One region of the Paenibacillus filicis genome, then DNA from elsewhere that is predicted to be linked to it. Evidence: predicted binding sites of a transcription regulator. Region 1 holds the regulator's gene; each other region holds the start of a gene.
What was found. Region 1 encodes LexA, which represses DNA repair genes until DNA is damaged. Its sites were predicted from a motif close to CGAACATATGTTCG; they were not measured.
Positions count from the first base shown of each region.

Region 2: a site for LexA is predicted at 6,176-6,189, ahead of WMW72_RS01010 (SPL family radical SAM protein). Genes of this name have one in related genera too.
Region 3: a site for LexA is predicted at 7,761-7,774, ahead of addB (helicase-exonuclease AddAB subunit AddB). Genes of this name have one in related genera too.

Region 1 covers NZ_JBBPCC010000006.1:238,194-248,829, forward strand. Annotated here, with positions in the region: gene WMW72_RS11955 (HAD family hydrolase) at 1-642, opposite strand, end outside; gene WMW72_RS11960 (hypothetical protein) at 698-1,213, opposite strand; gene WMW72_RS11965 (aldo/keto reductase) at 1,237-2,226, opposite strand; gene WMW72_RS11970 (DUF896 domain-containing protein) at 2,241-2,438, opposite strand; gene WMW72_RS11975 (LysM peptidoglycan-binding domain-containing protein) at 2,550-2,906, opposite strand; gene lexA (transcriptional repressor LexA) at 3,056-3,676, shown strand; gene WMW72_RS11985 (MFS transporter) at 3,858-5,081, opposite strand; gene WMW72_RS11990 (TetR/AcrR family transcriptional regulator) at 5,200-5,811, shown strand; gene WMW72_RS35565 (helix-turn-helix domain-containing protein) at 6,607-6,783, shown strand; gene WMW72_RS11995 (hypothetical protein) at 6,857-7,324, opposite strand; gene WMW72_RS35570 (LytTR family DNA-binding domain-containing protein) at 7,492-7,863, opposite strand; gene WMW72_RS12000 (hypothetical protein) at 7,871-7,993, opposite strand; gene WMW72_RS12005 (accessory gene regulator B family protein) at 7,998-8,486, opposite strand; gene WMW72_RS12010 (DUF4352 domain-containing protein) at 9,543-10,286, shown strand; gene WMW72_RS12015 (LexA family protein) at 10,330-10,545, opposite strand; gene WMW72_RS12020 (YhjD family protein) at 10,556-10,636, opposite strand, start outside.
Region 2 covers NZ_JBBPCC010000001.1:195,377-206,012, forward strand. Annotated here, with positions in the region: gene pflB (formate C-acetyltransferase) at 1-2,089, opposite strand, end outside; gene adhE (bifunctional acetaldehyde-CoA/alcohol dehydrogenase) at 2,123-4,732, opposite strand; gene WMW72_RS00995 (hypothetical protein) at 4,866-5,015, opposite strand; gene WMW72_RS01000 (hemerythrin domain-containing protein) at 5,068-5,604, opposite strand; gene WMW72_RS01005 (alpha/beta-type small acid-soluble spore protein) at 5,784-6,065, opposite strand; gene WMW72_RS01010 (SPL family radical SAM protein) at 6,218-7,168, shown strand; gene WMW72_RS01015 (ABC transporter permease) at 7,200-7,958, opposite strand; gene WMW72_RS01020 (ABC transporter ATP-binding protein) at 7,958-8,704, opposite strand; gene WMW72_RS01025 (TVP38/TMEM64 family protein) at 8,892-9,524, opposite strand; gene WMW72_RS01030 (heavy metal translocating P-type ATPase) at 9,579-10,636, opposite strand, start outside.
Region 3 covers NZ_JBBPCC010000009.1:262,761-273,396, reverse strand. Annotated here, with positions in the region: gene addA (helicase-exonuclease AddAB subunit AddA) at 1-3,764, opposite strand, end outside; gene addB (helicase-exonuclease AddAB subunit AddB) at 3,764-7,612, opposite strand; gene WMW72_RS16035 (hypothetical protein) at 7,784-7,993, shown strand; gene WMW72_RS16030 (nitroreductase family protein) at 7,990-8,553, opposite strand; gene WMW72_RS16025 (class I SAM-dependent rRNA methyltransferase) at 8,576-9,946, opposite strand; gene WMW72_RS16020 (NUDIX hydrolase) at 10,263-10,636, opposite strand, start outside.

The DNA of each region.
Region 1 (10,636 bases):
ATCTCCGATCATGACGCCTTCTTCCGGGGAAATTTGCAGCAGCTCCATCGCATGATGGAAGATCGAAGCGGCCGGCTTTCCTTCCCCGAATTCGCCGGAGATGACGATATGATCAAAGTATGGGAGCAGCTCAGGTACTCCGGCCAGCTTCTCCTTCTGTAAGTCCGGAGAACCATTGGTCAACAACAGCAGCTTGTACTTGCTCTTCAACTGATCCAGCACCTCGAAGGTCTCTTCGTATACAATCGGGCGCTGTCTGCGTTCCGCAGGGAACAGCTCAGCAAGCTTTTCTCCGAGCGCTGCATCTTCAACACCCAGCGCCTTCAATCCGCGTGTCCAGGACTTCTTGCGGTAGTCTGGAGCCAGTGCCTGCAGCTTGCGAAACTCCTCTTGATGCCCGTGAGTGAAGTTAGCCCAGAGGCCCTCAAACGGGTTGATTCCGATCATTTTGGTGAATGGGAACGTATCGAACGTTTCATACAAAGCTCTAGCTTCCCGGCGCACTTCCTCTTCCAGACGAGCAGGGTCTATATCATAATGCCGTGCTGCCTCCTGACATGTCGCCTCGAACGCTTCCTTCACACTACGGTCATCCCATAGCAGGGTATCATCCAGATCAAATAAAACCGCCTTGATTGTCATCGTCGTACTCCTCTTTCCCCCACGATAGCATGGTATAATCTCTAAGCTCGCAAGCTTATGTATCTTGTTTAAGCTCTACGCTGTTTTTCGAAGCAAACTCCGTCAGCTTCTCCTTCATGGCATCAATCGGCATCTGATGGAAGCTTTTGGAGTAGGCCCACCGATTTCGCTTCGTCTTGAGCGTGATAACGACCGTATCCTTGCCAAAGCTAATGTTCTGGATGTTGGAAGCTTCTGCGACCCGGTCCCCGCCGAACCTGCGGGAGGTCAACGATGTCTTGCTAACTTTAAGTATCGGCCTTCTAGCCCAATACATCAGCAAAGCCAAGCCGATATAACTGAATCCCGTCACCCAATACATGGATTCTTGGCCTGGGATTTTACTGAAAACGACTAGACAAAATACGCCGATCGCAGTCAGCAGCATGGGAAACAGCCAGCTTCTTCCCTTATAGGTGACCGACCCGTCCGTCGATTTCACCGCTGTACTGGTGCTGCCGCTTTGGTTGCGCCGACTTGTAACTTTCGAATTTTTGCGCACCATACGTTCCCATTTGCGAGATGATGACATGGTTCAATCCCCTTATGTATGTCTTATAATTCGCGGCGGAACTTCTCGATAAAGCGATATGGATACTCTGAAGGCAAGGCACTTGCCTGATCCAGCCGCTCCCACTGAGCCTCCGAAAGCCTCCAGCCGGCAGCACCCATATTATCTTCGTATTGTTCCAGCGTACGTGCTCCGAATATAGGGGACGTAATGCCCGGCTTATGAATGAGCCAATTCAATGCGACCTGAGCCGGTGACTTGTCCACTTCTCTGGAAACCTCCAACAGCTCGTCCAAGATCCGGAAATTTTTCTCCGAATTGCGAAGCTCCCACCGGCTTTCCCCTGCCTTGGAGGAGAGCCTGCCTTCACTCGGCTCCACGCCCCGCTTATAGCGCCCTGTAAGGAATCCACCGCCAAGCGGTGCCCAAGGGATCACGCCTACCTGTTCCTCTAGGCAAAGCGGCAGAACTTCCCGATCCATCTCGCGGCTCACAAGACTATACTGCGGTTGAACAGAAATAAACCGCGCGTAGCGGTTGTGGTCACTGATGCCCAGAGACTTCATTAGCTGGTAGCCCAAGAAATTCGAGCAACCGATATAGCGTACCTTGCCGCTCGCGACCAAATCATCAAGCGTTCGCAGCGTTTCTTCAATCGGAGTCAGATGATCCCACACATGGACCTGATATAAATCAATGTAATCGGTTTGCAGCCGCTTCAAGCTATTGTGAACTCCATCCATAATATGCTTGCGCGATAAACCGCGTTCATTAACTCCAGATCCCGTGGCCATTCTTACCTTCGTAGCCAGCACAACATCCGAACGCCGTTCACGGATCGCTTTGCCGACAATCTCTTCGGATTTACCTGAGACATACACGTTAGCCGTATCGATAAAATTGCCGCCCCGTTCCAGGAAGCGGTTGATCATCTCGATAGAATCGTTCTCGTCTGTGGATGAGCCAAACGTCATGGTACCCAAGCATAGCTCGGAGACGATCAGGCCGCTTCTTCCCAACACACGATATTGCATGCCCATCCCTCCCGTTACTTCTTCTCCTCATCCTCGTCGACGAATTTGATGTTATCGAGCTGAGTTCGTAAAGAAGCCTTGAACGAATTGATGTATTTGGCACGCAATTCATTCCGCTCCTCAATCTCTGCATCCGACAATCCCTCAGTCTTCGCCTTCCGGGCCAACTCATTAATTCTCTTCACTGTTACATCGTGATCTGATTCCTGCATGCCGGTCCTCCCTGTCAAGTCATGATCCTAATAGCTCAAATTATACTTTGACATTCCGGCCATGCATTGTCAAGAGAACCTGTCGAAGAAGAGGTTATAGCAGCAAGAAGATTACGGGATCAACAGTTTCTGTCCCGCCATCAGGGAAGAGTTTTTCATGCCGTTCAACTTCTTGATCTCATATATATATTCCTTAATATCCGCTTTGGGAGACTTGAATTCAGAAGCGATTCCCCATAAAGTATCACCACTGTTCACCACTATAAAAGCATGGCTTGCAGGCTGGGGATCAGCCGCGTAAGCATCCGCGTTGCCGAACAGCATGGTAATGAAACCAGCGGCAAGGAGAAGCCCCGCCAATACAGCACTTAGCACAACGAGCCTGCTTCGGCGATTGTTGGCAGCAGGCATAGGCTGCCTCTTGGAAGAAGAATACGCAACTTCATGAAATGGAATTGATTGAATCATATCGTTCGCGCCCCCAAACATTTGTTCTGTTCTCAAATTATCACGAACAAACGTTTGTGTCAATCGCATTTTTTCGAACTTATGTTTGTACGAACGGCTATTCTATGCTATACTTCCACTTAATGATTCCCTTTAATTGGAGTGATACGATGAGTAAGATTTCCTCCCGCCAACAAGCGATTCTTAATTTTATTAAAACCGAAGTCAAGGATAAGGGTTACCCACCTTCCGTACGCGAGATCGGCGAAGCTGTAGGCCTCGCTTCCAGCTCCACCGTTCACGGACATCTCGAAAGACTAGAGAAGAAGGGCTTGATCCGCCGCGATCCGACCAAGCCGCGCGCCATCGAGATTCTGGATGGAACCTCTGGCGACGGTGCCTTTGCCGTATCCGTGTCCCACGTGCCTCTGATCGGCCGCGTAACCGCAGGCGTCCCGATTACAGCAACAGAGAATATCGAGGACTACTTCCCGCTCCCCAGCCATTTTGTAGGCGAGAATAACGTCTTCATGCTCAGCGTCATCGGCGAGAGCATGATCGAAGCCGGGATCCGCAACGGCGACTATGTCATCGTTCGTCAGCAGCAGACGGCCAATAACGGCGAGATTGTCGTAGCGATGACCGAAGAGGACGAAGCTACAGTCAAGACGTTCTACAAGGAAAGAGATCATATCCGCCTGCAGCCGGAAAATCCAACAATGGAACCGCTTCGGCTGACGAATGTATCCATCCTCGGCAAGGTCATCGGCGTATTCCGCAACGTTCACTAATCTTCAATAAGATTTTGAAACCCCCTGCCACATTCTCGATCCTTACGGACGGGAAGTGTGGCAGGGGGTTTCTGCATGCATATGACACATGACCGTTCGTTAAGGTGAGGAACCGGCCACCTATCGACCTTCCCTGCTCGCAGCTGCATCTAGGAGCTTATCCTCAACCTTTGCGACGAATTCAAGAGCCTTGCGATGTTTTTTGTTTTCGGGGAAAGCCATGTTTCTTCGCACTGAACGCTATAATAAGTGCCACAAGCAGCAAAATCAACAGCACCCCTGGGAAAGCCTGCGCCCCCACCATGTCTAACAAGATGCCACCTGCAATGCCTCCGCCAGCAATGGCCAGATTCCACACCGTCGTATTAATGGGCATTACAATATCCACACCTTCTTCGCCGCTTGCATCAGCAAGTGCGGTTTGCAATAGTGTTGCGGCCCCCCCGAAGGTAAGTCCCCATAACGCAACAGCCGCATAAACGACCGACGCCGATGTGCCACCCGCCAACAGGGCTACAGATACCAGCGCAAAGCCAATTAGACTGACCAATACCAGCAGGCGCAGCTTGTGGTCGATGAGCAGGCCAATAACCCAGATGGATACAAGAGCCGCTAATCCAAAGACCAGCAAGACCAGATCGACACGTTCTGCGAGCCCGGCTCGCTCAAGAAACGGGGCAATATACGTGTACAAAATATTGTGTGCCAGCATCCAGGTAAGGACCACCATCAGAATCGGACGTATGCCCGGTAAAACAAATACCTGCCGGACTGTCATTCTCTCCTCTGCAGGCTGACCGGGATAGTCCGGCACCTTCCATAGCACCCACACGATTAACACAAGAGTCAGAAGAGACATCAGCCCGAATACGGGGCGCCAACCGATTAGATCACCCAGCAAAGTTCCGGCCGGCACCCCAAAGGTCAACGCAATGGGTGTTCCTACCATAGCAACAGCAAGGGCACGCCCTCTCAGAGCTTCCGGAACCATGCGCCTGGCGTAACCGGCAACCATCCCCCAAGCTGCGCCAGCAGCCACACCGGCAATAAAGCGTGCCGTTAGTGTCAGAGCGTAGCTGGTCGATAAGGCGGTGATCGAGTTGAAGACTAAAAAAACTGTAATAATGGCTATCAAGAGCGGGCGCCGCCGCACGCTTCCGGTAAACATGGCGAACGGAATCGCCGCCACAAGCGAGCCTAACGCATACAGGGTTACGAGTTGCCCGGCCATCGCTTTCGTAATATTTAACCCTTCCCCGATTAACGGCAGGAGCCCCGCTGGGATTGTCTCTGTAAGAATACAAATAAACCCTGTCATCGCAAGTGCCAGCAATGCAAGCCAAGGAAGCTTAGCAGGCATATTAGCCGATTGAGCCAGATCTGTGGATGATGAGATGTGAGACAAAGTATGTTCCTCCTAAAAATAATTATGGATCACTCATTCCACATATTAAACTCAACGCAATCCCTTGTCAAGGACTTCTGGATCGATTAGTATATATTAAATAGAAGGAGGTTATCTTATGCCACGAACGGGACGTCCCCGAGCATTTAATCGAGACCAGGCGGTTGTCGCCGCAATGCTTCTGTTCTGGGAACACGGCTTTGAATCCACTTCACTTGCTCAGTTGCGCGCTGCGATGGGAGATATATCAGCAGCGAGTTTTTACGCGGCGTTCGAATCCAAGGAGGCGCTGTTCCGCGAAGTGGTGGATCAGTATATCTCCACTTACGGACAAGTTTCGGAAAGCTTCAGGGATACAAGCATGACAGCCAAAGCAGCCATTGAGGATGGTTTACGGCGATCGGCACGGATGCAGACCGAAAGCTCCCACCCTCTAGGCTGTCTGATTGTGTTGTCCGCTTCGACCTGTTCTCCTGAACTCAAGCACATCATGGAGTTGCTCTCCAAGGAACGAGAAAAGGTCCGCGGCTGGCAGCAGGCTTGTATCGAACGGGCCATTGCACATGGTGAGCTACCCGCTTCTACGGATATTCCCATGCTGGTGACCTTGTTTGACACCTTTCTTCGAGGGATTTCTTCACAAGCCAGGGACGGTGTTCCAATTGAGGCCATTGATGCTGCCATAACAATGCTAATGAGCGTATGGGATGCGCTGTCTGAAAAGACGTAGGATCGGGGTAACATTTAAGCGAGGACAAGTATCGAATCATCTACTGACGTAAAGTTAAGTATAGGAGCAAAGTAATATTTCCAGCCTGCTGGCCAACAAAAAAAGCGTGTATCCGGTCTCCCGGATACACGCTTTCAGTCTTAATGATTAATACAGGGTCAAATACTGCTCACGCTCCCAGGCGTGAACTTGCGTACGATGAATATCTCATGCTAATGTTTTGCCTTGTTTCGTGAGATAAACAGGGTTTTCAATGAATTATCACGGAACGCACATTCGTGTTTTGATGTTGTTTAACCTTTATATGTGGGCAAATCAGGGGCGCTCTTGTGGGCGCCCCTGTTGCATTTATCACTTTATTGTCAGTACAAAATTCTCGTTCGGAGTAATTATCCTAACCTTCTCTGGAATGGGCAATTTTCGCGCTTCAAATAAAAGCTTCACTCTCACGGAAAGATATTTTTTGCTTATTTCACTATTATATCGTACTTCGTGCATATCGTTCCCTCTTCCAGGCAAAGACATTTGCGATTGAATGCAAGTCATTGCGATTATTTATGTGTTTCATTTCAGATGAATTTGATTTATTATTACAATGTACCGAAATGCTTAGACTCATTGCAGTGAGTCTTTGCACCTATAGCCGTTGGCTCTCTACATGAGCTACGGCTATTTGTATCCAACTTCATTTCCTCACCTCCTTAAATTGATGTATAATATTGTATATGTCAGTTTGCGAGGTGAGACATGCCCCTGGAAAGGGGGAGTTGCCGCTTGCACTCGCTATTAGGTGATATGACACCTGCTGAGTTTGCTCGACGTATGGAGGTAGCCCCATCAACCGTTTATCGCTGGATCAATAACGAGCGGAATATGACCTACGAACATACGGTACTAGCGTCCAGGATACTTAATTGCCATGCTGAAGATTTTTACGAAGTTACTTTTATCAGTAAACGCAAGCGGCGGTGAGTGAGTTTTCGCTCCTCCCCTCGCTCGAAATTCGCCAATATGGCGAAAATTTTATTAGTCAAGAACTTTATTTTCACTCAATCCCTCGAATCCTCAAGTTCTCTTTTACTTGTGGCGAATGTATGCTTGCTACTTTTGCGGCAATCCTTTTATCAGCATCAAAAAAAGCTTGGCCTCTTGCTTTGCTGAAGCTGGTAACTCTGTTTATATTAAGAAAGTTTGAATGATCAGTACGAATAATCCCTTCTCTATATAGTAAACTACTTGATTCAAAGTCTTCAAGCAAATGGACATTGGGATACTTCTTACCATTGGTATGCTGATAGATTATTCTTCTTTTTTGAGTATCTATGTAGTAACATTCTGATATTTTTATGTTGATCAATTCATCTGGATTATCAGCATCTATACATAATGCGACTAACTCTTTTTTCTCTAAATAAATGAGTTCTGCTATTTTTTTCACCGCAGCCTCTCTTGAGGCCATATCCAGACCTTGCTCTTCCAATACTTGTCCTATCCGGCTTACAAGGTCCTCCATTCTCGAATCCCCCTCTCTTAGGCGTACACTTTACGCACATCGTTTTAATTCTATGTACATGATTTTAACACAGATTTTGGCATTTGTGGGGTGCAATTAAAGTACCTACCAATTGTCATTGACAAAAATATAAATACATGATATAGGGGCCTAGAACAGTAAATGTCTTAGGCCCCTTTATCAGTTAAAAGTAAACGTAATCTAGAGTAACTTGGTCTTGAGCAAAAAACGAACTTATCGGAGTTGTTAAAGCAGAACTTTTTTCGCTGGTATCCATCATTTTCGAAGTGCGAAAAATGATTGATATTTACTAAGATCCCTGTATCTGCCCTTACAAATCCGAATTGCTCAAGCATGATTTCCAAAGACTCAAGCGACCCTTGAATTTTAGAAATGTACTCTTGGTTGGCAGTATACATCTTGATCTTTGCTGTACTTTTTATTCTTGTTACTTCTAAGTATATTACAGACGTAACCATGATTGTCTGAGTATTTTCATCAACGTCCCAACAAGGTATAGGTAAGTCGAAATTATTCATATCAACATCATTTCTTTCTCAATGCTTCCGGGGCATGCTTATCTCCCAAAGGGAACTTGTCTGTAACGAAGAGCACAAGCGCAGCCAACCCTAGCGCAGCGGAAGAGTACTTTGCAATAGCTTTGATCATGGTGTCACCTCCTTAGTGGAACTAAAGTAATCGCCTGGCATAAGCAAGCTACAACCAGGTGAATGTCTCCTATCGTAAAACAAATTGCGGCAACTACTATTGCGGTTGATTTCCGAATCCAGTTTACCGGCGATTTGATCAATACCAATAATACAACCGCAATAATTGCTGGTATAGAAATTACGCTAGGCCACTGTATTAATAATACCATAATTAGCATCGTGACGGTCACAATAACGCACAAAGTTAATGATTTAATGTGGATTCCTTTTGCTAAAGTCCTCATTACTGCAAACACAATTAGAATTCCTACAGACAATATAAAATTGTTTGTCAGATATCCAACCAATAGGAATAATCCTATTGTTAAAACCATGTTGATGCCTAATGAAAGTGCATAGCTCATCACCTCTTTATCAACCGTCTCTTCTGGGTTAGCCCGCTTTATTGCTCCTGCTATGCCATCAGATAAATAATCAATTGGGTCCTTCAAACTCTCACGTCCCTCTTATAAGCTATCAAAAGCAAGCACACTAATGCGACCGCCTCTATTGCCATAATGATGGTAACACCAAATCCTCCATATGAGATGACCAAATTAGTGGTCGATGCAATGATTAGAATGCCTATAGTGTTAATTGTAATTTGATACTTTTCCTGTTTGCTAAACCTCCGTTTCGCATCGTGAGGAGGAACGGATATAAATGAAAATCCAGCATTAATCTTATGTAAGAAATATGCGATCAATAGGCCGGTTAGTTGCCCTATAGCCTGGACCATTGATATGCTGAGTCCGGCGTTGTTAGAGGCGTCACTCGAAGCTACAACGTTCAGTAGGTCAAGGATCGTGAATACTGCGAACACTACAATTGAGTAGGAAAGAGCGCCTATGGTAGAGATTATTAAGGAGTAGTAAAGGCTTACCTGCATTAGGGCTCTCATTAATAGCATTATCGTTATAATTTGAATCAATAAATCTATTTCTGATATGTGTAATACAAACCTAGTGACGTATGATTCTATCGAGCATACGGATGCTATGACAATACACGCTTGGTAGTGATATTTATAAGGCCAACGGAAAATCTTAAGTACCAGGTAGAGCATTACCGAGATGTCGAGGAAACCTAGAATGAGAAAGCCGACTGTAGACATGTTTTTACCCCTTTTACCCTATTTTATTTTAGTGATTAAGGTTTTGTTGTTCTTTGGCTTTCTCGGTTAGCCTGTTTACGATCACACTTACTGTACACCTCTGTTCCTCTGCCATAACCTTAAGCCACTCAAGTAACGCAGGTTCGAAGTATATAGCTTCACGGATTTTTTTATCTGCCTTTGGCGGCCTACCACCCATTTCAATCACCTCCATAATTTCATTTTACAGCATTTAAAATGCTTTTGCAACACTTTAAATGATTGTTTTTTCCATTTTCCATTATTTACAACCATTAGGTAATCTGATATTATTGGCTATAGTTCGGAAGCACCGACAAAAGGCCCACGAGTTTTACGACTCCTGGGCTATTTTTATAATGGGAGTGTGGGTTAGTTGAACGTAGAGGATGACAAAATTAAAATGACTCACTTAACTAGCGAAGAAATAAAGAAAAGGACCTTAAGGTCTTGGTCGTATGTCGGCGCTGGATTAATAATTGTAGTGTTTTTATGGCCGTTTATTAGCAATACACTGAATGGAACTGCGAATAAGCTTGAAACGACTTCCGCCAGGATCAATACAATAGCTTCTGATATGGAAAATAAGGTGCAGCCTCAAGCCAAGAGTACAGACGTTCCTAAAACTGATAATAAGCCAACTGCTACATCTAATCCCCTGCCCACCAGTAGGAGCAAACCAGCCTCTATTGGAACAACCATTGACTTTACTAATAGTTCGATAATAGAAAATTACAATGGGCAACTAAGTGTAGATGAAGCAATTCGGGGCGATAAAGCCTGGAGACTTATCGAAAAGGAGAATAAGTTTAACGAGGAAGCTCCTGAAGGAAAAGAATATCTTCTTGCTAAATTATCCATTAAGATATCCGGTAATAAAAACCCTGATGCAAAGGTATCAATTAGTAAATCTGACTTTACATTAGTCTCTTCCCAAGGCAAAGATTATAAGTTCTTCAGCGTTGTGGCCCCGGAGCCTACTATCAAATCGGAGTTATATGTCAACGCGCAGCACACTGGATATGTTGCTTTCTTGGTTGACAAAAACGACTCCGAACCGCTTATCACTTTTGCGCGCAAGAGCGATGGCACTGGCGGCGTGTGGTTTAAAACAAAATAACTGCAGAGCCCTCTATCCTTCGACGGATGAGGGCTCTTTTGTACTATAAAATTCTAAGCGTTCTTGGTTTAGACTCCTCCCAATCCAGCAGCCCCTTCTTTTTCAACCTCTCCAGATGCCCGTGAATCGTGCTGGACGACTGGAGGCCCACTAGGTCTGCCACCTCTCTAAATGTTGGAGGATAGCCGTTCAGGGCGGCGTAGTGTGCAATTACTGAAAGTATATCCTCTTGCCGCTTGCTCAGTTGCTCTCTCTCCACGTAGATCCCCCTATTCCTTTTTTAGGTCCCCAATCAAGCCGTAGATGCGATCCCCAATCTTTTTGCTGATCGTTGCTTTTGCTACGTCCCG
Region 2 (10,636 bases), on a different contig from region 1:
CGTAGCCATCCAGCATGGCGACAAGATTCTTCGCCCGCACCTCTTCCTCGCGGCCCAAGGCCTTCGGGATGATCGAGAAGGTGTTGGAAATCCCGTCGAGGCAATGCTCGTAAGGGATCTTCGCTACCGAGTTCAGCGAGGCCAGCGCGCCCTTGGTGTCGCGGCCGTGCATCGGATTGGCGCCCGGCGCGAACGGCTCGCCGGCTTTGCGCCCGTCTGGCGTCGTACCGGTCTTCTTGCCGTATACGACATTCGACGTGATCGTCAGCACGGACATCGTCGGCAGCGCATTCCGGTACGTCCGGTGCTTGCGCAGCTTGTTCATGAACGTCTCGGCCAGCTCGACAGCGATCTGGTCGACCCGGTCGTCGTTATTGCCGTACTTCGGATAGTCGCCTTCGATCTCGAAGTCGACGGCGATGCCCTTCTCGTTGCGGATAGGGCGAACCTGAGCGTAGCGGATCGCGCTGAGGCTGTCGGCGACGACGGATAGACCCGCGATGCCGCAAGCCATCGTCCGTACGATCTCCCGGTCATGCAGCGCCATCTCGATGCGCTCGTAGCTGTATTTGTCATGCATGAAGTGAATGACGTTCAGCGTGTTCATATACAGACCTGCCAGCCATTCCATCACTTGATCGAACTTGGCATAGACTTCGTCATAGCTGAGCTTATCCGCCAGAACCGGCGCCGTCTGCGGCCCGACCTGGATGCCGAGCTTCTCATCAACGCCTCCGTTGATCGCATAGAGCAGCGCCTTCGCCAGATTGGCCCGCGCGCCGAAGAACTGCATCTGCTTGCCGATGCGCATCGCCGATACGCAGCAGGCGATGCCATAGTCATCGCCGTAAAGCGGCAGCATCAGGTCATCCGACTCGTATTGAATGGAGCTGGTTTCGATAGATACCTTGGCACAATAATTCTTGAAGCCTTCCGGCAGCTTGGTGGACCAGAGTACCGTCAGGTTTGGCTCCGGCGCCGGACCCAGATTGTACAGGGTGTGCAGGAAGCGGAACGAAGACTTCGTGACTCGTGTCTTACCGTTCAAGCCCATGCCTCCGATCGACTCGGTCACCCAGGTCGGGTCGCCGCTAAACAGCTCATTGTAATCCGGAGTCCGCAGGAACTTCACGATCCGCAGCTTCATGACGAAATGATCGACCAGCTCCTGTGCCTGCGCTTCCGTCAGGACACCGTCCTTCAGATCGCGCTCGATATAGATATCCAGGAAGCTGGAGACGCGTCCCAGGCTCATCGCAGCACCGTTCTGCTCCTTGATCGCAGCGAGATAAGCGAAGTATACCCACTGGATCGCTTCCTTGGCGCTGCCCGCAGGGCGGGAGATATCGGAGCCGTAAGCGAGAGCCATCGCCTTCAGCTCAGCCAAGCTGCGAATCTGCTCGGACAGCTCCTCACGATCGCGGATCACCTCTTCGGTCATCGTGTCGACCTCGAGCTGCCGCAGATCGTTCTTCTTGTCCGCGATCAGCCGGTCGACGCCATACAAGGCGACGCGGCGGTAATCGCCGATGATCCGTCCGCGGCCATATGCATCCGGCAGCCCCGTGATGATACCTGCCTTACGGGCTAGCTTCATGCCGGTCGTATAAGCGTCGAAGACACCCTGGTTATGCGTCTTGCGGATATCCGTGAACACCTTGACGAGCTCTTCAGGTACCTGGAAGCCGTAAGCCTCGCATGCATCCACCACCATGCGGATGCCGCCGAAAGGCTGGACGGAGCGCTTGAACGGCTCGTCGGTCTGTAAGCCGACGATCTGCTCCAACCCCTTTTCGATATAGCCGGGACCGTGGGAGGTGATGGTGGAGACGGTGCGGACGTCAACGTCCAGCACCCCTCCATTGGCACGCTCCTTGAGCATCAGTTCACGGATATGCTGCCATAGTGCCTCTGTGGCCTCGGTCGGCCCCGCCAGAAAATCCTCGCGGCCAGTATAAGGCGTCAGATTGCGGTCGATAAAGTTTTTGACGTCGATATGCGTCTGCCATTTGCCCGCTGAGAAGCTGCGCCATTCGACCGGTCCGGTCTGCTCCGCTCCGGCCCTAGCAGTTGTTTCATGAATAGCCATGGAAGATCCCTCCTGCCCTAGTTCAAGCTTGAATTAGAATTTGCCGTAGAAAGCATTGCGGTATACATCGGCCAGCTCCTTGACCAGCGGCAAGCGCGGATTCGCGGTTGTGCACTGATCCTCGAACGCACGGTCGGCCAAATAATCGACTCTCGATTCGAAGTCGGCCGGATCGAAGCCCAGCGCTTGGAAGCTTTCCGGAATGCCAAGCGATTTGTTCAACTTGCGGATGGCTTCGATCAGGCTGTTCACGCCTTCCTCGGTCGTCTTGGCCGGCAGTCCCAGCATCCGGGCGATCTCGGCATAGCGAAGGTCAGCGATAAAGTGATCGTATTTCGGGAACGAAGCGAACTTGGTCGGCTTCTGGGCGTTGTAACGGATGACATGCGGCATCAGGATCGCATTCGTGCGGCCGTGGGCCGTATGGTACTGTCCGCCCCACTTATGCGCGAGGCTGTGGTTGATGCCCAGGAACGCATTGGCGAAGGCCATACCTGCGATGGTCGACGCGTTATGCATTTTCTCCCTTGCCACCGGGTCTGCGGTATGATGCGAAGCCTCCAGGTACTGGAACACCAGTTGGATCGCCTTCATCGCAAGTCCGTCCGTATAATCATTCGCCATAACCGACACGTACGCTTCGATCGCATGGGTCAATACGTCCATCCCCGTATCGGCGACTGCCGTCTTCGGCAGGGTGTATACGTATTCCGGATCGATGATCGCCACATCCGGCGTCAGCTCGTAATCGGCCAGCGGGTACTTGGTGTTGCCTTTATTTTTATCCGTGATAACCGCGAAGCTGGTTACCTCCGAGCCCGTACCGGAAGTGGTCGGAATAGCGACGAACTTGGCTTTCTGGCCCAGTCTCGGGTATTTGTAGACACGCTTGCGGATATCCAGGAACTTCTGCTTCAGCGAGTGGAAATCCGTATCCGGGTATTCGTAGAACAGCCACATGGCCTTGGCCGCATCCATCGGCGAGCCGCCGCCGAGCGCGATGATGCAGTCTGGCTGGAACGATCTCATCTGCTCCGTGCCGCGGTCCACCGTATCGACGGAAGGATCGGGCTCAACATCGCTGAAGATCTCGATATGCACCGGAGTCCGGCGCTTGCGCAGGTAATACTCGACCCGCTCCACATAGCCCAGCTTCACCATCATCGGGTCTGTGACGATCATGACGCGCGTGATGTCCGGCATTTTCTCTAGGTACTGCGTTGCGCCCTTCTCGAAGTACACCTTAGGCGGCATCTTGAACCACTGCATATTCACCGTACGCTCCGCAACGCGCTTGATATTCAGCAGGTTGACTGCCGTCACGTTAGCCGTCGTGGAGTTATGCCCGTATGAACCGCAGCCCAGCGTCAGCGAAGGCAGGTTCGTGTTGTAAAGATCCCCGATCGCGCCATGCGTCGAAGGCGAATTGACAATCACGCGGCCGGTTTGCAGCTTGGCGGCGAACGCCTGCACGACTTGGTCATTCTTGGTATGCACGACGGAAGAGTGACCCATCCCGCCGAAGGCGACGACCTCGGCCGCACGCTGGATGCCCTGCTCGGCATTCTTCACCTTGTAGCAAGCCAGCACGGGGCTCAGCTTCTCGGCAGACAGCGGGTACGCCTCACCTACGCCCTGCAGCTCGGCGACGAGAATTTTCGTGGTCTCGGGCACATTCAGCCCTGCCATGCGGGCGATAGCCGGTGCCGGCTGGCCGACGATGACGGCGTTGACCGCACATTTCTCCGGATTGATCACAAGCTTGGAGACTGCCTCGGTTTCCTCTTTATTCAAGAAGTAGCAGCCGTACTCGATCATCAGCTTCTTAGCCTGCTCGTAGATCGGCTCCTCCAGAATAACCGCTTGCTCCGAAGCGCAGATCATGCCGTTGTCGAACGTCTTGGACAGGATCAGGTCCGTAACCGCCTGCTTCAGATCGGCCGTCTTCTCGATGAAGCATGGCACGTTGCCCGGGCCTACGCCAAGCGCCGGCTTGCCGGTGCTGTAAGCCGCCTTCACCATCGAGGACCCGCCAGTCGCGAGCACGAGCGCCACATCGGGATGGTTCATCAGGAGCTGGGTCGCCTCGACGGACGGATGCTCAATCCACTGGATGCAAGCAGCAGGGGCTCCCGCCAGAACCGCTGCATCGCGCAGCGTGCGGGCTGCGGTTACGCTGGATTTCTGCGCCGACGGATGGAAGGCGAAAATAATCGGATTACGCGTCTTGGCCGAGATCAGTGACTTGAACATCGTGGTGGATGTCGGGTTGGTCACCGGTGTTACCCCTGCGATCACACCGACCGGCTCGGCGACTAGACGGTAATTCTCATAAGAGTTCACTTCGATCGTGCCTACCGTCTTGTTGGATTTGATGCTGTGATAGATATATTCAGTGGCGAAGATATTCTTGGTGATCTTGTCTTCGTAGACGCCGCGTCCCGTCTCCTCGAAGGCCAGCTTAGCCAGCTCCATATGACGGTCCAGACCCGCGAGCGCCATCTGTTGGACGACATGGTCGACTTGCTCCTGATCAAGCTCCAGATAGGCTTGCTGTGCTTGCAGCGCCTGGGATACCAGTTTGTTTACTTCTTCTTGAGCCGACACCTGTTGAACTTGGACTTTCGTTTCCTTCACAGCCATGGATAATCTCCTCCTGAAATTAACGGTTTCTTTGTTCGGTCCTGACGGCTAACGGCAAATCTGCAGGCTGTATATGCAGGCTATCTGAACAAGCGCGGTGCTAGGTGAAGCCGAGTAACTCAAACTCCCTGATTTACAGGCGGCTGTTTCGATCCTTAGGATCGGAGCGCTCCTCTGCAGCCGGGGATACGCGGCAATCCTCGCAAATCCACTCGGTGCCGGTTTCACCGTGCCCTTGAACCTTGCCGCAGCTGTTGCAATCGATGACTTTACGGTGTGACATGGGTCTCTCCTCCTTGAATAAGTGCTTAGGCTGGTTCCAGGATCTTGCCTGGTCAGGAAAATAAGCTGTCGATATCCGTGAGAATTTGATCCGCCATCGGGTAGACGACCTCTTCTTCCAGGTTCAGATGCTCGGTCAAAATCAGGCAAGCCTGAATGAGATGGGAAGCTGCATTTTTTACGTGAATTTTTTCACCTTCTATTGCGGGCCCATCCACAGCATCGTAGAAAGACTGCACGAACATATGCGCCAGCTCGTGATCCTTCTCCATCACCCAGATCGAAGGCAAAATCGACGGCCCCTGCACCTTGTTGAAATACCGCGTCAGCAGCGGGAACAACTCCTGCTCCTCCCAGTGTGCGTGCCGGTCGAGCGATTCCATCAGGGCGCCGATGGAAATTTTTAATTCCCCTAGCTGCAGGGCAGCCTCAGCCGCGGACTTCAGTTTGGTTACCGCGTCGCCCTGCCGGCGGATGTCCATGAGGCGTGAACGCAGCTCTTCATGCTCATCCTTGAGCCGCTCTATAGCCTCCATGAACTGGGTGGGCCGGGCGCTTTGCACATGTATTTCAACTGCCGGTGTCTGCATGCCGGAATCCTCCTTGATTTGGAATTGTCTTTATTGTAAACCCGGATTCCAGTTTTCACTGTGAAAAAAATCACTCGCCGCAAATTCGACATAACTTACATGAGAACGCCAAAAAGCCGCTCCCTCCCGGGGAACGGCTTCTGTTTTGCTTTTGCTTTTGACAAGCAATGGACTGCCTCTTATGGTTTGCGCGCCAACTGCTCCTGTGCCATCCGGATCATCTCACGCACCATGCGGCCACCGATCTGGCCGCCTATTTTGCCTGCCTGTTCGGTGGACAGCGAGCCGTTGCCGGTCCGCTGGAGGGGAATGCCTAGAGATTTGGCTACCTCGTACTTGACCTGCTCAGGCTGCGCCGATACGGAGGTATAGCCTGCGCGGTGCATCACGTCCGCCTTGAAGGCATCGAGCGCTTGTCCGGCTCCGGGCACAACGGGGTGTCTGCTTCTTCTTCGGGCCACTTGCTTCGCTCCTTTCTAGTTGTAAAGGAAATAACTTCCGGCAAGGTTTATCGAGATGCTGGGAAGAGGCATCTTGCGTTCATATGCGATTTCATTTAAACTATAAAACGAGAACAAATGTTCCTATTTTAATTGTTCGCGAGGTATGCGCTATGAAAACCACTTATGAACCGATTCACGCAAAGCAAGTGCTCAACGCGGTCCAAAGTCCCGCTATGCCGTTCGACTGGTCGATCAATCCTTACCGGGGCTGCCAGCATGGCTGTAGTTTCTGCTATGCGCGGTCTACTCATACATTTCTTGGTCTGGATGCGGACGATACATTCCAGCATCGGATCCTGATCAAGCATAATGCGCCCGAGGCGCTCGAAGCCCAGCTTCAGCGCATGTTGAAGTCGAGGAACGGCCTCGCCCGGCTCGGGAAGGTGGCTCTAGGCACAGCAACCGACCCGTACCAGCAGATCGAAGGACGAGAGCGCATCACCCGTCAGTGTCTGGAGGTGCTGGCCGCCTACCGGATTCCTGTCAGCATCACGACACGTTCACCGCTCATTCTCCGGGATGTGGATCTCTTGCATTCCTTACCGGATTGCTCTGTCAATATCAGCATGAATACGCTGGATCAGACCGTATGGCGAAGCTTTGAGCCAATGTCACCGGCCCCGTCGATGAGGCTGCGGGCCTTGGCAGGTCTGCGGGAACAAGGCATCGAGGCCGGTGTGTTCATCGCTCCGCTCCTGCCTTATCTGACGGATAGCGAGGAACAATTGCTTCCGCTCATCCAGGCAATTAAGCAAGCCGACGCTTCGTTCGTTATGGGCTCCGTTCTCCGCTTGAACAATGCCGCTGTGAAATCCTGGTTCTTCTCCGCGCTGCGGGATCATTATCCGCGGCTCACGGAGCGGTACGCCCGGCTTTACGCAGGATCGGCCTCGGCCCCGAAGCTGTTTCGCTCAGAGATTGCGGATCGGCTGGAGGCATTGCTCCAGGCCCACGGCTTATCTTCCTTTAAGCCGGTAGCCGGCCGGGAGAGCCATGATGCAACGCCGTACGACACCCATAGCACCGAGCAGAGCCCGGTGCAGCTGGCTTTTGATCTATAAGGGTTCACGCGGCAGCAGGTTGACGATTCGGTCAAGCATCCTGCTGCTGCACGATTCTCAGGTCGTCTGTGAACCACAGCCTGTAGCTGAGCGTGCTCAGCAGGATAGCCGTCAACGCTGCGGATGCAGTCAGAATGAACATGATCAGCAGTTGATACCGTACAGCCTGAATCGGATCGGCCCCGGCTACGATCATGCCCGTCATCATGCCTGGCAATTGGACCAGACCCACCGTCTTCATCCCATCGACGGTCGGGATCATACTGGCGCGCACCGCGCGCTTGAGCGAGCTTTGCACCGCCTGGCGTGCCGTTGAGCCGAGTGCCAGCAGCGCCTCCATCTCGCCGCGGGACGTTTCGACCTCCCGCTTCATCTGGTTCAGGAACAAGCCCGAGACGATCATGGCACTTCCAATCGTAATCCCGCTGATCGGAATAATGTATTGAGCGAGCGGCTCGATGATGTTCAGGCCGAGCAGCAGCGCCATCGTCACGGCTTCCGTGCAGCCGATCGACAGCCAGATTCGCAGCCGGATCCCTTTCAGCCGGCGTGTTCTTCCGCCTGCATTCCAGGCTGCGATAACGGTCATGATCAAGACCATCAGCACGATCACCCAAGGATTCCGGGCATCGAAGACGAAGTGCAGCACATAGCCGATGAGCAGCAGCTGCACCGCCGAGCGGACCGTGCCTATCGCGATATCCTTCTCCAGTCCCAGCCTCTGGCGGTTGGAGAGCAGCATGGTGAAGATGATGAAGATCAGTGTGCAGCCCAAGGCCAGATTAGACATCAGTGCCTTCCCCTTCCCGCGGAGGGCTCCGGCAGGAACTGCCGGGCCGCTTCCGTCTGCGGATCGTGGAAGAAGCTCTGGGTATCCGCCTGTTCCAGCAGCCGGCCTCCGCTCATAAACCAGACGGTATCACTGACCTGACGCGCTTGCTCCAGGTCATGCGTGATCCATAAGCAAGCCGTACCCTCACGGCGCGCCCACGCGTTCAACTCCCGCTCGACGGCTAGCTTGCTCCCCGGATCGAGCGAAGCCGTCACTTCGTCGAGCAGCAGCGCCTGCGGACGCAGCAGCAGCGACCGGATCAGAGCTGTCCGCTGCTTCTCGCCGCCAGACAACTCGGCAGCAGGCTTCTTCCAGTCCATATCGCCCAGGCCCAATGCTGCCATGCATTGCTCGGCCAACGGACGGTCGAACGGACGGCCATGCAGCAAACTGACCGTTCGCAGATTGTCCTCCACACTGCCGGGCAGCATGATAGCCTGCTGCGCCACATAGCTTACCCTGGAGCGCCATTCTTCCGGCTTCCAGGTCGCGCTGTCCGTTCCTTGCAGCAGCAGCTTCCCTTCGTCGGGAACGTCCAATCTGGCAAGGATACGCAGCAGTGTGCTCTTCCCCTGGCCGGATACGCCAAGTACCGCTATTCGCTGTCCGCCCGTTACCTCGGCCGTGACCTGCTCGAATAAATACCGGTCCGGCGCATCGAAGCGCCGCTTGGCAATCTGTTGAATCGATAACAAAACTGTCAACCTCCCGAGCCTCCCATTCTGTGCAACTTTATTATATAAGAGATTGGCAGCAACCGAAAGAGAACGATTCTCAACAAGGAGAATCGTTCTCGGATAAGTACGGATAGAATCCCAGCCTGACGCTGCAAGCTAGGACTGGAATCGAGCTACGGTAGCAGCTGTAGAGCCCACGCCCACGCGCAACAGATCAAGGGCGGCTGCTGCGGCTAAATCTCCTGAACGCGATCCTATACCCCCATAGCAAGAGGCCCAGAAACAAAACGTAGACGACTACCAAGACGGCTGTCGTCTGGGGAGAGCTCCGTACCGTTTCGCCTACGAGAGCGAAAAAGAACATCACCGGAATCTTCCCCAGGATCGTAGCCGCCATAAAAAGCAGGACCGGTATCCGGCTCAGCGCTGAATACACGTTGATGACCGGAGCCGGCATGAAGGGAATGAGCCGGGCGGTCAGCACGCCCAGAAACGGGTGCTTTTCATACAAGACGGTGAACTTCTCCATCTGGCGGAATCTGCTCAGATATTTCCGTCCCTGCTCACGAAACATCGTCCGGACGAGCAGCAGCATCAGCAACGATGCGATCGAGGAACCTGAGATGTTAAGAAGACCACCGATGACAATACCATACTTGGCTCCCATCATCCCCCCGATCACCCCGAACGGGACAACCGGTACAAAGGCGAACAGAATCGAGACCAGCAGCATCAGCGGAATATCCGAGATGTCTCCACTGGACACCCAGCTTATCAACTCATCCTTGTAGAATAGAGCTGCACCGATTAGCGCCACGTACATAAGAACGGCTAGTGCTATTTTCACATGCGTCTTCCTTTCCAGGGAGCGCAACCGGCTTTCTCCTGCCTGGATGCCAGTTTACAGCTTCGCACGCTGGAGGCGCAAAGCATTCAATACGACGGATACCGAGCTAAGGGCCATGGCAGCACCGGCGAGCCAAGGGGCCAGGAATCCCATCGCGGCTATCGGGATGCCGATAACGTTGTAGGCCAGTGCCCAGAACAGATTCTGGCGAATATTCGTCATGGTCTTGCGGCTCATCCCGATCGCATCGGGGATGCTGTTCAAGTCACCGCGCATCAGCGTCACGTCAGCTGCCTCCATCGCGATATCCGTGCCTGTGCCGATGGCAATCCCGATATCGGCAGTGGCCAGTGCAGGCGCATCATTGATGCCGTCACCCACCATCGCTACCTTGCGTCCCGCTTCCTGAAGCTTCTTGACCTCCTGCGCCTTGCCTTCCGGCAGCACCTCGGCAAGCACATGGCCGATACCGGCTTGAGCGGCAATTGCCTTGGCTGTACGCTCATTATCTCCTGTTATCATGATAACGTCGATGCCTGCCTGCTGCAACCTTGCCACAGCCTCGGGCGAAGTCTCCTTAATCGTATCGGCCACCGCGACCATGCCCGCATACCGGCCGTCCACGGCGACCAGCATCGCCGTCCGTCCCGCTTCCTCCAGGCGGTTCATCGCTTCGTATGCCGAATCTGCGGCAATACCGAACTTAGCCATTAGCTTACGTGTTCCGATGAGAAGCGTGCTGCCTTGGACGACCGCCTTAATCCCGTAGCCTGGTATGGCTTCGAACTGTTCGGAAGCAGGCAGAGTAACACCTCTAGCCATGATCCCTGCAACGATAGCCTCCGCAAGCGGATGCTCCGAATGCTTCTCCGCTGCCCCGACCCAGGCCAGGAAACGTTCCTCTTCCATACCTTCCGTTACGACGATATCCGTCAGTTCCGGCTTTCCTTTTGTTACCGTACCCGTTTTGTCCAGGATAATGGTATCGACCTTATGCGCAGCCTCCAGATGCTCGCCGCCCTTGAACAGAATCCCAAGCTCCGCCGAGCGGCCGGAACCGGCCATGATGGAGGTCGGCGTAGCCAGCCCCAGTGCACATGGGCAAGCAATAA
Region 3 (10,636 bases), on a different contig from region 1:
TACACCTGCCGGGCGGATAGCAGGCGGCCGCCCAGCCCGCTGCTGAAGAACGAGGCGATAACCTGCGGATCGACCAGTGCCTGCTGAGCCTCTGTCAGCAGCTCCCGGCTGACCATATCCGCCAGAGTCGCCCGGATATCATCCTCTCCCGGAAGGCGGTTCAGCGGAATATGCTGCATCACGGCGTGGAAGACCGAGCCTCGTTCTGCCGCGTTCAGCTCCCGCTGCTCGATAAAGCGCGGCCTGCGGACGATCAGCGGCTGGTAACTTTGCCCAGATCCAGGCTTCACGGAGTCTTTATCCGTATGGCTCGCCTTATCCGGTCCAGCCTGCATAGTTTCCCGGGTCGAAAGCCGCACCCCGGCTCCCGGCTCCGTCTGCCCCCACACTGCCGTTGCGGCATCTTCCGCAAACAGCTCCAGCAGCTTCTCGTGTTCCGAAAGCCGTTTCAGCTCGGTGACCGAGGTCTTGGAGAACACCTGGGTCGCATCCGGATGCTCGTACTTCCAGGACAGCCTCCGCCAGACGTCGCTTTCCCACCGCTCGGTGCCGTCCACCGGCTCCTGACGCATAACAGAGCTCCATCGTTCATCGGCAGCCGCCGCTTCCGTTCCTGACGCCGCCTGCGCGATGTAGGCAAACCGCTCAGGGCTGAATACCTGAATATGCCATTGCGAAGCTTCCTGCCGCATCGACGGATGCGCTCTGCCGTCCAGCCCTATGGCTTCCCGGAGCGTCTCTCCATTCGGATGGCGCATCAGCGCAGGACCGATCCAATCCAGGTAGCACTTCGCTGCAGCCAGTGTATCATCAGGCAGCGCAGGTTCCGCCAAATCCGCATGCCTTGCCCACGAACTGAGCAGCTTCTCCAGCCCGCGAACACTGGCAACGAGAATCAGCTTCTCCTTGGCCCGAGTAAGCGCCACGTACAGCACCCGCATTTCTTCCGCGAGCATTTCCATCCGGATCTTCTGCTTGATGGCCAGCCAGGGAAGGGTCGGATAGCTGACCCTTGTATCCGGCTCCAGGAGCTTAGGACCGAAGCCCAGCTCCTTATGCAGCAGGAAGGCGTCCGTCAGCTCGCGCCGGTTGAACATTTTGCCGCAGCCGGCCACGAAAACGACGGGAAATTCCAGCCCTTTGCTTTTGTGAATGGTCATGATCCGGACCACGTCCTCCTGCTCACCCAGCGCCCTTGCGGTCCCAAGATCTCCTCCACTGTCCTGCATCCGCTCCACGAAACGCAAGAATCGGAACAACCCCCGCAGACTGGTGGCCTCGTACTGTCTGGCCCGGTCGTACAGGGCGCGCAGATTGGCCTGACGCTGCTCCCCGCCGGGCAGCCCGCCTACAAAATCGAAATACCCGGTCTCCCGGTAAATATTCCAGATCAGTTCGGCAAGCGGTCCCTGCAGCGATTGCATCCGCCATACGCCAAGCGCCGCCTGGAAGCGCCGCAGCTTGCTGCTCAGCGGGTCCACATCGCTCTCGGCAGCCTCCGCCCCCGGAAGATGCAGAGCGCGTGCAGCCTGCAGCCCGTCTTTACCCGTTTGCTGCAGCAGGGCGGCGGCGGCATCCTCCCCGTCTTCGACAGCATCAGGCTCTGCCGTCACAAGATCGGACGAAGCTCCTGCCGCATAAGCGCGCACCGCATCGAAGAATGGCCCGTTCCTGCGTGCGATACGGATCGCAGCCAGCTCCTCCTCGTTCAGTCCGACGAGCGGGGAACGAAGCACGCCTGCTAAGGGGATATCCTGATACGGGTTGTCGATAATTTTCAGTAGGGACAGCACGACCTGAACTTCTGTCGCCGTGAAATAGCCGGTATTCAGCTCCGCATACGCAGGAATCCCCTGCTGCCGGAGTTCTTCGATCAGCACAGGCGCCCACTGCTGGGTTGCCCGCAGCAGCACGACGATATCCTTGTAGGCGATGTCCCGCATAGCTTTCGTCGATTTGTCGAAGACCTGGTACTTGCCTCCGCCGTCTGCTCCCATCATCGTGCGGATGCGTTCGGCGAGAAACCGTCCTTCGAGCTGCGCCGTCTCCATGTCGCGCGCCTCGGATGCCGCTTCTGATCCGCCAGCGTTATCTCCCGGCTCCCCATCAGCCTCGGGGATGCTCTCTTCGGACGGCTCGGCCATCGCGGAACGGTCGATCAGCACAAGCTCGGCCGCACGTTCGCCGCCGTCTCCCTCGGGATAGGCTGCGCCGTAGGCCAGCTCCGCACGCTCGTCATAGTCGATCTCTCCGACGCTTTCCTTCATAATCTGGCGGAATATATAGTTCGTTCCGTCCACGACCTCCCGGCGGCTGCGAAAATTCCGCGCCAGATCGATGCGCTGCCCCGGCTCCGCTCCATCGAGCCTGTAGCTCCGGTATTTCTCCTGGAACAACCCCGGCTCCGCCAGACGGAACCGGTAGATACTCTGCTTCACATCGCCGACCATAAAACGATTGCCCGGCTGTTCCCTCGAAATAAGCGCGACGATCGTCTCCTGGACGCGGTTGGTGTCCTGATATTCATCGAGCATGACTTCCACGAACTGCTCGCGGTATTCCCGAGCGGCTGCAGACGGCAGTAGCCCTCCGGGACCGGACTCGGCATCGTACAGGATCTGCAGGCAATAATGCTCCAGATCACCGAAATCCACCAGTCCCTTGTCGGCCTTGGCTAGGCGATACGCTTCTCCGAACTCCGTGACGAGCGAGGCCAGCGTGCGCATCAACGGAGCCATCCGTTCCAGCTCCCCCGCGTATTCCTCCAGACTGCGGCCGAACCACTCCTCCTTCACCGACGCCAGCTTGTCCTTGGCGCTATTCCTAAGCTCCTTCACCTGCTCCTGCAGCGCCTTGTCCACCTGATCGCCCTTGCAGGGCTTCAGCTTGCCAAACGCCGCACCCTGGAAAGCGTGGTACAAGTGATCCCAGGAAGTCCCCCCGCTCATCTCCAGCAAATAGCCCACCGTCGCCAGATCGTCATCCAGATTGGACAAATACGGCTCAGGCCCTCCAGGGCTGCCAGCCAGACGGACCGCTTCACGCAGCAGTCCTTCCATGCCTTGAAGCTCCAGCCTCACGGCCGCTTTCATGCTGGCCAGCCACGGATGGCTTTCTCCCTCCGGACGCTCCTCGAACAAGCGCACACAATCCTGCAGCCATTGCTCCGGCCACGGATGGCTGCGCGAGTCGTCGTACAGACGCTGCACCAGCCGGAACAGGCCATCGTCGTTTTTGTCCCCGCTGAATGTGTCCGCCAGCAGCCAGAACGGATCGCCTTCAGCCGTCTGGCCGTACCGCTGCTCCAGCAGCTCCTCGAGCAGCTCCTGGCGCAGCAGCGCACTTTCCGTTTCATTGGCAATCCGGAAGCCGGGATCAAGCCCGATCGACTGGTAATGCTTCTGGATCACCTCCATGCAGAAGGAGTGCAGCGTCGTAATGAAGGCCCGGGGAATAAGCGCCAGCTGTCTGCGCAGATGGTCGGAACCCGGGTCCACGGACAGCGCCTTCTCGAGCGCATCGCTAATCCTGTGGCGCATTTCGGCGGCAGCCGCCTTCGTAAAGGTAGCGACCAGAAGCCGGTCAACGTCAATCGGCTCCTGCGGGTCCGAGATGCGGCGAATGATGCGCTCCACCAGCACGGCGGTTTTACCTGATCCGGCGGCGGCGGCTACGAGCACGGAAGCTCCACGCACCGCGACCGCCTTCCATTGATCGTCCGTCCAGGTGCTGTTTTCCGGCTTTGGCATAAAATTCGTCGTCATCAAGCTCCCCCACCCTTCCTGTTGCTATCCTTATGACCGGTCTGTCTCTCGCTAGCCTTCAAATCCACTCCGTTCGAGAACCCCTCATGCTGCTCAGCCTCTGGGTCTCCGCCAGTTTCCAAGGCTGCCAGAGGCGTAGGCCGGGACGCTGCGGGACGGAATGTCCGTGGTGCTGGTGCCCCGTTCCGGGGTGTATGGGTATCCTCAGCCTCCGGCTGACGCTTCGGAACCGATCCTGTCGTTCCATAATCAGCCAAACCCGTATCTACCGAGGACCGGCCCCCCTCATCGGGAGCCTGTGTGACCCGGCGCTCCATCAGCTCCAGAGCCAAATCCTTGCCAAGCATCGGCAATTGCTTATAGCTATTGCCGGCAAGCTGCGAATCGAATTGGCATACCGGCTGGAAGGAGCAGGTCTGACATGCGACCGTCGTTCCCTTACGGTACGGCTCAATAGCGATATGACCGTCGGTCATCGACGTGCCGATCTCCCGGATCGTCCGCTGCACATGCCGTCTGACTGTACTCCATTCCTGCTCTGTCGCCACGGAGGAGGATTTATAGAACCCCCCATCCGTCTTCAATGCTACGGGCAGCAGCTCAGAGTACCCGCTCGCCCCGATCAGCGCGCTGTCCATCAGTCTGACCGTATCCGGATCGGCCGTCAGCAGCCCTTTCATCTTGAACCTTTTCTTCAACTCCTTGTCCACCTGCTCGGCACTCAGCGCATTCTTTACCTGCAGCACTGGGTTGTGAACATGGAAGTACAGCACGCCCGCCGGCTGTGCCTGAGTACCCAGCCAAAGCGGAGAATGCCTTAGAATGACGTCCAGATAGGTCATCATCTGCAGCGAAAGGCCGTAATACACATCGCCCAGCTGCAGTGCCCTGGAGCTCGACTTGTAATCGATCACCCGCAGCAGCGCCCCGTTCTCGGTATCCGCCCGGTCGATCCGGTCGATACGCCCGCGCAGGTTCATTCTCACGCCGTTGTCCAGGTCGTAATGCAGCGCCGGTATCTGCTCACCGGCTCCGAACCCAATCTCCAGACCGATCGGCTGGAATTGTCCCCTCTTGGCGTGCTCGCCTAGCATAAACGCCGCCCGGCCGATCACCTGCTTCAACTTGCGGGCGATATAGTGATACCGCTTGGAGCTCAGCAGAATTTCGCCCTGCAGCCTCGGCGAGAGCGCGTCGATGACGAGCGCCGCCCGGCGCTCACATTCCGCTGCCGTCATGCCGCCCCAATCGGCGCCCTCGGCGACGATCTGCTCGGCGAACTGGCTGAGCGCCGCATGGAAGAGCTGCCCCACATCCGGCGCCTCGAGCCGAAACATCCGCCGTTCCTTCAGCCGCAGTCCGTGAGAAGCGAACTGCGAGAACGGACAGGCGACGAAACGCTCCATCCGGGATACGCTCGTATCGATCGTATCCCCATACAGCTCCCGGCTCGTAGCCTCGGCGAGCGGAGCGATCCGATTCGTGTATTGCAGCGACTCCGTCATCCGCGCCAGCTTCCCGCTGAATGCAGGCTGCCTCGCAAACCAATTGTACACCGACCACCATACACCATGAATCGGGGCTCCCCGCATCCATTGCTTGAGCTGTACGACCAACAGCGACAACGCCTTGTCCGGATGCGATACAAAGTCCAACTGCTCTCCGGTCTCTGCCTGCGCTTCAGGCTCGTTCAGCATCAGCCCTTCCGTCAGATCCGGAAACAGCCTCTTCAACTGGCGGATGACATCGGACGGGAGCAATGATTTTCCTTCCTCGTCAGCGAGCGGGTAACTGATCCACAGGCCGTCGCTCGGCGTGCATAACGCGTTGTAGATGAGGAAGGCTTCGTCGAGCAGCCTCCGCCTGCTGTCCTCCGCGAGCTGCAGCCCCTGCGAGGCCAGATGCAGCCGCTCGGCTTCGGTAAGCACCCCGCTCTCAACGATTTTGGCAGGCATCACGCCTTCATTCACGCCCAGCACGAATAGATGCCGAACCCCTGCGGAGCGCGTGCGGTCCATACTTCCGATCAGCACCTGATCGAGGGTAGGCGGAACAAGCCCGAGCTTGATACTCTCCGCACCAGCCTCCAGCAGCTTAACGAATTGCTCCAGCGACGTTTCTTCATCGCCCGTCAGCTCGACGAGCTGGTCCAGCATATCGATCAGCTTGTCCCACACCTGCGCATGCTCACGTGCTTTCTCCGGCTGGCCGTTTTTGAGCGCAGACTGTCCCCAGGCCTCCAGCCTTTCCGGCACATGAAGCCCGGTCAGCAGCTCATACAGCGCCTCCACCCGGCCCCGGACCGTCTTTCGTTCCCGCAGCCGGTCCTGGAAGGCGCCAAGAGGCTCCGAGACCAGCCTGCGATAACGGTTGATCGAGCGCAGGAAGGCCGAGTCCCCGCCCTGATCGTTCTCCTCGTGCTCGATGGATGTATGATAACGGTAAGTCCAATCCGTTCCCTCACGCCATCTGGACCCCTGAATGCCGAAGGCGAGCACGTAGTTCTCCAATTGATCGAAGCCAAGACGGGAAACCCGCTCTCCGGCCTGGCCTGACTCCTTATCGTCCCGTTTCTGCATCGGCAGAAAAAATCCCGTCTTGATACAGCGAAATACCGCGTCATACCGCCAATGCTGCCGGGCTACCTCCAAGGCAGACCGGACGAACTCCACCAGCGGATGATGCAGCACCGAGCGCTTCTGATCGAGGAACAGCGGGATTCCATAATCCGCAAATGTGCCTGCAATCAAATCCCCGTATGCTTCAATATTGCGGATGGAGACGGCGCAGTCCCGCCAGCGCAAGCCTTCCTCGCGGACCAGCCGCCGGATTTCGCGGGCAATACCCTCCACCTCCGCGCGCCGGTGTACAGCTGCGGTGATGTGCAGAGCGCTGCTTGCTCGCTCTTCCGGCCTCATCCGGTAAGCCGGCTTCACACCCATTCCCCAATGCCGCTCCAGATGGGCCAGCACCGGGTTGGACGAGAATCGTACAGGCGGCGAAGCCTCCAGCACGACGGGTGGCTTAACGTCCAAGCCTAGCTCGGCCAGACGCTGGGACACTTGCATCATCGTGCGCGCCGTCGGGTGGAATAGCTCCAGCTCGTGCAGCGAAGTTCCTGCGGCGTAAGGCCGATCCAGATTCAGCGTCATGCTAACTTCGTCCGCATGCAGCGCCAATTGCTCCACAACCGCCGACTCCTGCGGTGTAAAGCCGTGAAAGCCGTCCATCCAGCAGGCCGCATGGCGCAGGTAAGCAGACTGACCGATTTGCCCGGCCAACAGCGTCAAATAATCCTCTCCGTCCAGGTACAATCTGGACAGCTCTGTCTGAAACTCGGCATAGACAAGCTGCAGGTCATGCAGCTTATTGGCAAACGAAGCCCCGCTCCGTTCAGACGAGGCAACGCGAGTGCCGTAAAAATCCGCCAGCTCATCTGCCGAAATCCGATAACGCTTCAGCTCCGTGAAGAGCTGGTTCATATGATCCAGATATCCGGCCTGATCCGCAGCTCCATGCATGCTTCTCAGCCGGTCGCGGTGCTTATGTAGTAAGCGGTGCAGCAGCAGTTTCTTACCCGTATCGTCGATCGGAAGCCTCGCTGTGCCCCCGACCTCCTGCATCACGCGCCAGGCCAGCCGCCGGAAGCTTAATACCTGGGCACGAAGCGTACCGCCCAGCTCAGGGTCTGATATCAGCGCATACTCAGCCTGGAACGTAGCCTGCTCCGGCACCAGCCAGATCAGCGCCGGTCCCTGCGGAGCTTCCTTCAGCTCCTTCTTGATTTCATGTAGACAATAGGTCGTTTTCCCCGTTCCGGCCCGTCCGAGCACAAATTGAAACGCCATATTCCACTCTCCCCCTCCAACCGTACACATGCCAAGGCTCTACTATTCTATCAAATAAAGTCTGTTTTGGGTTCTTCAAGAAGATCTTACCAAAAAGCGGCGATGAGTTCATACCTCTCTCCTATATTATAGCATATTCCCTGCATCAGGAACATTTGTTCTCTATGAATCTTGCAGTCCGATCAGGCACTCTCTGTCGATGCATTGGCCATTAACCGGCCGGCCTCCCTCCAGATCCCCGCCCAAATACAAACACCCGCCCGGCTGCTGCGCTTGAGAGCGCTAGCGGCCAGACGGGTGTCCGTCTGCTTCCAGATTCATAGATTGGGGCAGATGCCGTTCTCCCTAGCGGGCAAGCGGATGCTGCAGAACGTCCCTTAGTCTATGATCCATTCCGTTTTGTCTTCTGCCGGTCTGCGCTTGCCTGCTGGCAGAGGGCTAGCAGGATACCCGAGATAAAGAAGTCCGACCAGCTCCTCTCCTTGCTCCAGCCCGAAGGTCTGCTGCATAAGCGGATGGTACATCGGTTCGCCGGAACGCCAGATGGCCCCCAATCCGAGCGCATGAGCCGCCAGCAGCATATTCTGCGTAGCCGCATGAGCCGCCGCATACTCCTCGATGCGGATCACGCCTTTCTCCGGGGATGGAGAGACGGCTACGGCGATGACGACCGGAGCACGGAACGCTTTCCCCCTATGCTTACCGGCAGCCTCTTCGGACAGATCACCACCGGCCGCTTCCGCAGCAATAGCCGCATAAGCCTCTCCCAGCCGGCTGCGTCCGCTGCCTGTCATCACGAAAAACCGCCATGGCTCCGTCGCATGATGACTGGGCGCCCAGTTGCCCGCCTCCAGAATGCGCTCAATGACCTCTTTGCCGACCGGCTCATCCTTGACGCGCCCTGTCGTCCGTCGTCCTTGTATGGCTTCGAAAATATCCATCTCCAGCCCCACTCCTTTACCGCTACCTTCGAGTTCTTACTTCAAAAATAGCGAATTTCAGATAATGTCCTTCGTCCACACCCAAAATACGGGGGTGGTCCTTTCCGGCTGCGCGGAATTCGATCAGACGCAACGTTTTGCCTGCATCCTCGGCTGCCTCGCGGATCGTCTGCAGAAACAAGTCGGGCTTCATATGATAGGAGCAGCTGGCCGTTACCAGGTAGCCGCCTTCATTGACCAGCTTCATTCCGTGCAGATTGATGTCCTTGTACCCGCGGCATGCGCCTTCGACAGCGCTTCGGGATTTGGCGAAAGCCGGGGGATCCAGGATAACGACATCCCAGGTTCTTCCCTTGGCCGCCATCGGAATGGACGTATCCACCTTGCGGCGGTCCGCCTGCCCCCTGGTCTCCCGCTGCTCTTGACCGCGAACCTGCGCGCGCAAGTAATCGAACGCATCCGCAACCACAAACTCCACCCGCTCGGCGAACCCGTTAAGCTCCACATTGCGTCTGGCCGATTCCACAGCATGCTCGGAAATGTCCAGACAGGTTACTTTCTTGGCTCCGTATTGGCACGCATGCAGCGTAAAGCTCCCCGTATGCGAGAAGCACTCCAGTACGGTTGCCCCATCCCAATAAGGGAAGGTCACTTCCTGGCCGCTCTTATTCACAGGAATCCGCTTCGTGGTTCCATCGTCCATCAGCTGATCGACCGTTCGGATGCCGCTGCGCCCACCCCAGCCCAGCATCAGCGGTGCGATTGCCGCCCGGTTCTCGCGCTGGTCGAAGAAGTAGCCCGTCTTCTGGCCGTCCACGATATCGACCTCCACGAGCAGACCGTTCTCGCGAATCGTCACATGGTTCGGACATTCCCCATACAGCAATCCCTTACGGCGCTCCAGTCCTTCCAGCTCACGCACGGATACGTCGCTCCGCTCGTAGATGCCGGCAGGCTGCATGACCTCGATCAGCGCGGACAGCAGCGCTTCTCTGGCAACCTCCATCCCCAGCGTGAGCACCTGGACGACGAGAATATCCTCAAACTTGTCGACAATCAGACCGGGGAGAAAGTCCGCTTCTCCATAAACAAGCCGGTACGACCGGGCATTCGGCACGAACCGTTCGCGCAATTGTCTGCACGTCTGCAGCTTCTCAGCAAACCACTCCTGCGTCAAAGCCTCCCGCGGTTCGTACGAGACGATACGCACAGTAAGCTGCGACGCCTCATTGTAATAGCCGGTTGCCAGATAAGCACCGTCATGACGATGCACAGCCACAAGACTGCCGGGCACAGGCTCACCCTCTATACGCTCGATCTCCGTCCGGTACACCCAGGGGTGGCCTTCCTCCAGCCGCTTCTTTCTTTTCTTCTGCAAATAAATCGCTGCCATGCGTCTGCTCCTCCGCCTCTACTACCAAGTTATCCTTATCAAGTCGGGATCGCGGAACTGCTCCGCTCCCTGACGGGTTCATAGCCCGCTTTCCAAAAATAACGGAACCACGGTAACTTATCCGCCGCACTCCGGGGAATGTGGATGCTCAGAGCTTTCAAGCACAGCATAAGGTATCCTGGTTCCGCTATTTTCCTCGTCTGATTGATTGTGCATCTACACAGAAAACCCGGCTGCTGGGCAGCCGGTTCTCCGCCTTCCATACGTCACGCCGATGAATAAGCAGCCGGGCGGCCCGCCGGAGCCCGGTCCCTGCCTAGTTCACCTCAAACCCAAGCGCCGTCAACGCTTTTCTAAGCACACTATCATTATTGCCGTATCCGGAAGTCGTCTGCTGATGCCAGGCATCCAGCGGCTCCAGCCACTCCACGCCGCGGATTTCTTCCACTTGTGCCTGGAGCTCGCCGCCCGTAGCTTCAACCAAGTAATAATGCACTTCCTTGTCGACCGGACCGACACCAGTCAGCTGGAATTGATAGGAGATCGTCTCCAGAGGCCGGATGATGCTTCCCTGGATGCCCGTCTCCTCCAGAATCTCGCGCAGAGCCGTCTGCTCCACCGTTTCTCCCGGTTCCATCTTGCCTTTGGGCAGCGTAATCTTCCCGTATCTGTCCTGGATCATCTGCACCT